DNA from 2 places in the Mycolicibacterium sp. HS_4_1 genome. Region 1 is predicted to be linked to the other one. Evidence: predicted binding sites of a transcription regulator. Region 1 holds the regulator's gene; the other holds the start of a gene.
What was found. Region 1 encodes LexA, which represses DNA repair genes until DNA is damaged. Its sites were predicted from a motif close to CGAACANNTGTTCG; they were not measured.
Positions count from the first base shown of each region.

Region 2: a site for LexA is predicted at 1,141-1,154, ahead of ACX12F_RS18265 (HNH endonuclease signature motif containing protein). Genes of this name have one in related genera too.

Region 1 is NZ_CM137261.1:2,505,017-2,508,427, forward strand. Features, by position in the region: gene ACX12F_RS11930 (LGFP repeat-containing protein) at 1-1,293, shown strand, start outside; gene lexA (transcriptional repressor LexA) at 1,360-2,070, opposite strand; gene ACX12F_RS11940 (LysM peptidoglycan-binding domain-containing protein) at 2,323-2,796, shown strand; gene nrdR (transcriptional regulator NrdR) at 2,908-3,372, shown strand; gene ACX12F_RS11950 (alpha/beta fold hydrolase) at 3,379-3,411, opposite strand, start outside.
Region 2 is NZ_CM137261.1:3,805,548-3,808,958, reverse strand. Features, by position in the region: gene ACX12F_RS18265 (HNH endonuclease signature motif containing protein) at 1-1,136, opposite strand, end outside; gene ACX12F_RS18260 (AMP-binding protein) at 1,298-2,851, shown strand; gene ACX12F_RS18255 (FadD3 family acyl-CoA ligase) at 2,848-3,411, shown strand, end outside.

The DNA.
Region 1 (3,411 bases):
ACCATCTTTTGGACCCCCGACCACGGCGCATTCGTCGTCCGTGGCGCGATGAACGCCGCGTGGGCCAAGCTCGGCGGCGCCACCGGCAAGCTCGGCGCGCCGACCGGGGACCAGACGGTCAATGGCGACGTCATCAGCCAGAAGTTCACGGGTGGGTCGATCTCGTGGAACAAGTCGAGCCACGAGTTCAGTACCGAGCCGGCGGACCTGGCGTCGCAGTTGAGCGGTCTGCAGGTCCCCAGTGTCGACCTCCCGGGCGGAGTGAACGCGCAGCCCGAGGAGTCCGGCAAGTGGTACCAGTTCCACTGGTGGTGGCTGCTGGCGATCATCCCGCTGTTGCTGGTGGTGTCGGGCATCGTGATCGCGGCGCTGCTGCGGCGCCGGCGGCGGGCCGGCCAGGATGTTTTCGACGAGCACGATACGTACGACTACGACGACCACGACGACCACGATTTCGGTGACGGGGAGTACGGCGACCCGCAGTATGCGGACGACGGCGGCGACACCGAGTACGCCGCCGACTTCGCGCCCGAGACCGAGCATTTCGACGCTCCGCGCGGCGGGCCCGAATTCCAGAGCAACCCGGACGTCATCGACACCGCGCCGACGGTGTACCCCGATTTCACGGCCGAGCAACCTGCAGACGAGGGTGAGTCGACGGCACAGGCCGAAGCCGAGGCCCAGCCCGTGGACGCTGCCGAGCCGGCCGAGCCCGCTGAGTCCGAGCCGGACGCTCACGAGCCCGCCGACGAACCGACGGCATCGGTGCAACTTCCCGAGGCCCTGCGCCGCGGGAGCGCGGCGGCGGGCCTGACCGCGGCTGGGCTGGCAGGGTTCGCGGGCCTGCGGCCTCGAGACTCCGGCGACCGTGTGTGGGTCGCGCCGGCCGCCGCGGACGCCGGGGCCCCGAACGCTGACGTGCACGCGCCCGAGGAGCAGGTCGTCGATGCTGCGCCGGCCCAGGTCCCGGCGAGCGAACCACCGAGCGAACCGACGGCCGAGCCGCGCGCGGACGCCACGCCGGCAGAGGACACTGTGACGGCAGAGGACACTGTGACGGCCGGTCCGGCCAGTGGCAGGCACCATGCCTTGGGCGCGGAGGAGCCCGAGACCGCGCAGATGTCGTTCCGCGTGGCGACCGGCGCGGAGCCGCCTGCCGGCTACGTCATCAAGGCCAACACGAAGTCGGGTCTGTACTGGGTGCCGGGTGCGCTCGGATACGACGACGCTGACGTCGAAATCTGGTTTGCCAGTGAGGAATTCGCGGTCACCAACGGATTCGTCCGAGGCTGACCCCGCCGACGGCTGAGCCCCGCTGCGAGCGACTGCAGCGGGGCTCGACTATTGGTCTGGCAGGCGTCAGATCTTGCGGATGACGGTCACGACCTTGCCGAGGATGACCGCGTCGTTGCCCGGGATCGGGTCGAACGCCGGGTTGTGCGGCATGAGCCACACCTGGCCCTTGGTGCGCTTGAAGGTCTTCACCGTGGCTTCACCGTCGATCATCGCCGCGACGATGTCCCCGTTGTCGGCCACATTCTGCTGGCGCACGACGACCCAGTCGCCGTCGCAGATCGCCGCGTCGATCATGGATTCGCCGACCACCTTCAGCAGGAACAACGAGCCCTCGCCCACGAGCTCGCGGGGGAGCGGGAAGACGTCTTCGACGGCTTGCTCGGCGAGGATCGGACCGCCCGCGGCGATCCGGCCGAGCACCGGGACGAAAGTCGGCTCGGGCAGGGTGTCCGAACCCGCCACGTCGGTGGTGATGGCGGCGCCGGTCGAGTCGTCCGCGCCCCGGACGTCCACGGCTCGTGGGCGGTTCGGATCGCGGCGCAGATAGCCCTTCTTCTCCAGCGTGCGCAGCTGGTGGGCCACCGATGAGGTGGAGGTCAGGCCGACGGCATCGCCGATCTCGCGGATGCTGGGTGGGTAGCCGCGCGTCGTCACCGAGGTGCGGATGACGTCGAGGATGGTCCGCTGACGTTCTGTGAGGCTGCTGGCCCGGCCACCCGACTGGGTTTCGGGGGTGCGATCGGTGCGGTCCGGGGTATCGGTGCTGTCGCTCATGTGAACGAATCTAGCCCAGTGCACACGATTGATCAAACATGTGTTCGAGATCGGGCGGATCGGCGTGTCGCGGCCGCCTCCCGCTGGTGACGTGGCGAAAGCGGGGGGCGAATCGGCGGAACGGAACTTGTCGGTGGGTCGTCGTATCGTTCGCAACAGTTCGATCACATGTTCTACCGTTCGAACATTTGGGCGATATAGTCGAACACAAGAGCGATCGAACCTATGTACGAACTCAGGAGAGGAACCGACATGACCGTCATCACCCGCGAGTACCCCACCGACGTCGTCGTCCGCACCGTGCCTCGGCGTGCAGACGTGAATCGTCACCGCCAGGCCCGGCTGCGGCCGGCCGGTTCCCGTCCCTCGGGTGCGGCGTTCCAGCATCGGGGCACGGGCGTGCTGAGCTCCCGTGCCTCGCACCGGCGCAACCCGGTCACGCCCTTGACCACGGTGCTGCTGGCTCTCGTCGCCGCGGGCATCACGGTGTGGCTGGGCCTGGTCGCGCAGTTCGGAGAGTCTGTTCAGCCGACCGCGTCGACCGCATCCGTACCCGCGCAGCTGGCGGTGGTCCGGGTGCAGACCGGGGAGTCGATTCAGCAGGTCGCCCGGCGCGTGGCGCCCGACGCACCCGTCAGCGCCGTCGTCGACCGCATCAAGGAGCTCAACAAGCTGCCATCGGTGGCCCTGGACGCCGGGCAGACGCTGATCGCTCCGGTCGGCTGAGGACAGCCCGTGCGCACCTTGATCGGCACGGCGCCCGGCCGGGTCCGAGCGGCACGGGTAGGCTCGAGACCGTTCGAAACGGTCGATTGTCGGTGCGGCGAAGGAGCGGTGATGCACTGTCCGTTCTGCCGGCATCCGAACTCGCGCGTGGTCGATTCGCGCGAAGCTGACGAAGGCCAGGCGATTCGTCGTCGCCGGTCATGCCCGGAATGTGGCCGCCGGTTCACCACGGTGGAGACCGCTGTGGTCGCGGTGGTCAAACGAAGCGGCGTCACCGAACCGTTCAGTCGGGACAAGGTGATCAAGGGCGTACGGCGCGCGTGCCAGGGTCGGCAGGTCGACGACGACGCCCTGAACCAGTTGGCCCAGAAGGTCGAAGATGCGGTGCGGGCCACCGGTTCTCCCGAAGTGCCGAGCCATGAGGTCGGATTGGCGATCCTCGGTCCTCTGCGTGATCTCGATGAGGTCGCCTATCTGCGATTCGCCTCGGTGTATCGCTCGTTCTCGTCCGCCGAGGACTTCGAACGCGAAATCGAGGCGTTGCGAGCACACCGCGGCGTGACGTCGCCCGGCTGACCGCCGTTAGGTCGCGCTGCGTTCGTCGGTCTCCATCGC
Region 2 (3,411 bases), 1.3 Mb from region 1:
CGCGAGGCCGGGGCGGTGCAGCCGGGTTTGGTGCAGCCGCGGTCGCGGGCGAAGAGCATGATGCGTTGCCCGGGCGTGGCGGTGCGCCGGGTCCGTCCCAGGTAGAGCGGGATGTTGGTGTGTTGGTCGAATACCGCGAGGTAGCAGTACGAGCGGGAGGCCATCCGAATCACGTCTCGGATCGAGAGTGTCGACCCGGTGTGGGTGACGGCGACGCCGGCACCCTGTTGCAGTTCCTGCAGGGTGGTGGTGGCCACCACCGAGACCGGCAGCCCATTGTGCTCACCGAGCATGCCGGAGGTCAGGGCCATGCGGGCGACCCACATCTGCGCGTCGTGCTGGCGCTGGGCGACGGTGCGGGTGTCACCGGCGATCTGTTCGGCGGTCGGGGTTCCGGATGTGCAGGGCGTCGGGTCGGCGGGGTTGCACATGCCCGGCGCGGCGTATTTCTCGTAGATCGCATCCCAATAGGCGCGGGCTTGCGGGGTGAGGGTGCCGGCGACCTCCGAGGTCCCATCAGACCGCTGCTTGCTCACGGTGATGCCGCGTTTGCGGTCACGTTCGTCATCGTCGGGCTCGGGCCCGTCCTGATCCAACTCGTACAGCAGTTTGTTGGCCGCGCGGCGCAGTTCTTCAGGGGTTTGATGCCGCGCCCCGGCGACCAATGACTGTTCGCACTGCACGGTGGTGGTCGGATCGACCCAGGTGGGTAGATGGGCCATGAAACTGCCGATCACCGCGATGTGCTCCGGATTGATCGCCCCGGCGGCTTGGGCGTGGGCGGCCTCTTCCCACCGTGGTGGCAGGACTTCGCCGGTCAGACCGGTCCGGGGGCCGAGATTCTCCATGTCCCGGACCCGGCGGCGGGATTCCTCGCCCGAGAGGTGCAGGCGGATGCGCAGGACGTCGGCCCAGTTTTTCGCCCCGATCTCCTTCGGGGTGGTCTGCCCGGCCAGGGCGGCCAGGATCCGGTGGCCCACCGCCTCCGCAGCACAGGCCAGTTTCTCCCGCAGGGACTGCAGTTCCAGTAGCTCCCGTACGCCGAGGCCGGTGTAGTCCAGGGATGCGATCGCGGCCGCGGCGGCTTCATAAGCGGCGTACGCCTGCTCGACGGAGGCCGGATCACTCAATCCCATACTTCGAACATTAGTTCGAAGTACCGACAATTCGCTGTGACGAATGTGGTCCTAGTTACCTGTTGTGACCAGCGCAAACAAAGTGACCAAAGTTTTTCGGAGTGATGGCCTAATTGACGATATTGGCATTCTCAATTTTGGAGAATACGATCCTCAGTGTCATGACTGGTCTTCGCAGCCCCGTAAACCGCACCGTCCCCGCTGATCTCGCCGTCAGATACCGAGACAACGGCTGGTGGACCACCGAGACCGTCGGTGACCTGCTGGCCGCCGGCCTGCGGGCCGCTCCAGGCGCTGACTTCCGGATCCACTCGGCCGTCCGGGGCTGGTCCGGCACCTACACCGAGGCCGAGCGCGTGGCCCGTCGGCTCGCGGCCGGGCTGCGGGCACGTGGTGTGGGACCCGGCGACGTCGTGGCCTTCCAGCTGCCGAACTGGATGGAAGCCGCCGCGGTGTTCTGGGCGTCGGCGTTCCTCGGTGCGGTCGTCGTCCCGATCGTGCACTTCTACGGCCGCAAGGAACTGGCGCACATCCTCACCGATGCCGACCCGCGGGTTTTCATCACCGCCGACAACGCCGGCCGTCCGGCCTACCACGCTGATCTGTGCGCCGATGTGCCGATAGTCGCGGTGGTGGGCCGCGATTTCGATGACCTGCTCGCCGAGGAACCGATGGCGGGCACCCTTCCCGTCGATCCGGCGGCGCCCGCGCTGATCGCCTACACCTCCGGCACGACGAGCAATCCCAAAGGCGTCGTGCACAGTCACCAGACGCTGGTCTGCGAGACACGCCAACTCAACGCCGGGTACCCCACCAAACGTGGCAAGGAGCTGACCGTCGCGCCCGTCGGCCACTTCATCGGCATGGTCGGGGCGTTCCTGATCCCGGTGCTGGAGGGGCGGCCCATCAACCTCTGCGACAGCTGGGATGCCGGCCAGGTACTGGCATTGATGAAACGCGACGGACTGGCGGTCGGTGGCGGGCCGCCCTACTTCGTCACGAGCCTGCTCGACCATCCCGACTGCACGGCCGAGCACCGGTCGCTGCTGAAAACCGTTGGCCTGGGCGGATCGTCGGTGCCGGCGGCCGTGACGCGCCGGCTGTCGGATCTCGGCGTTTTCGTGTACCGGGCGTATGGCAGCACCGAACATCCGTCGATCACCGGCACGCATCCGACCGCACCCGAGGCGAAGCGCCTGTTCACCGACGGCGATCCGCGGCCGGGCGTCGAGATCCGGTTGACCGATGAGGGCGAGATTTTCAGCCGAGGGCCGGATCTGTGTCTCGGCTACACCGACGCCGAGCTGACGGCGAAGGCATTCGACGACGACGGCTGGTACCGCACCGGCGACATCGGATTCCTCGACGACGACGGCTATCTCACCATCACCGACCGCAAGTCCGACGTGATCATCCGTGGTGGCGAGAACGTCAGTGCCGCGGAAGTGGAAGAGGTGCTGCTGGGTATGGAGAGCATTGCCGACGCGGTGGTGGTGGCCGCACCCGATGCCCGGCTGGGCGAGCGCGTGGCGGCCGTCGTGCGCGTCCGGCCCGGCCATGCACTGCCGACGCTGCAGCAAGTTCGCGAACACTTCGCGGCTGCGGGCGTGGCGCGCCAGAAGTGGCCCGAGGAACTGCACGAGGTGGCGGACTATCCGCGGACCGCCAGCGGCAAGGTGCAGAAATTCCTGGTGCGACAAGGACTTCGGTCATGAGTTGGGACACCATTCCGCAGATGGTGCTGAGCACCGCCGACAGATTCGGCGACGCGGAGGCGCTTATCGACGGGCCGTTGCGCTTGTCGTACGCCGAACTGGCAGGGCGCACCCGGCAAGCGGCCGGGGCCTTCCACGCACTGGGCGTCACGAAGGGAGACCGCGTCGCCATCTGGGCGCCCAACTCGGCCAACTGGGTGCTCGCCGCGTTGGGTCTGTTGACGGCCGGCGCAGTGGTGGTCCCGGTCAACACCCGCTTCAAGACCGAGGAGGCGGCCGACATCATCCTGCGGAGCGGCGCCAAGGCGGTTCTGGTCGAGAAAGGCTTCCTGGGGCAGGATTTCGATGTTCCCACGGGTGTGCCGGCCATTGACCTCAAGTCGGGATTCCTGGACTGTGCAGAGCCATTTGTGTGCCCGGACATCGACGGCGACGACATTGCCGACATCATCTACACGTCTGGCACGACCGGCCGCCCCAAGGGCGTGATGATGAACCACCGGCAGACCTTGCGGCAGTACGCCGAATGGTGCGACCGGGTCGACCTACGTGAAGGCGAC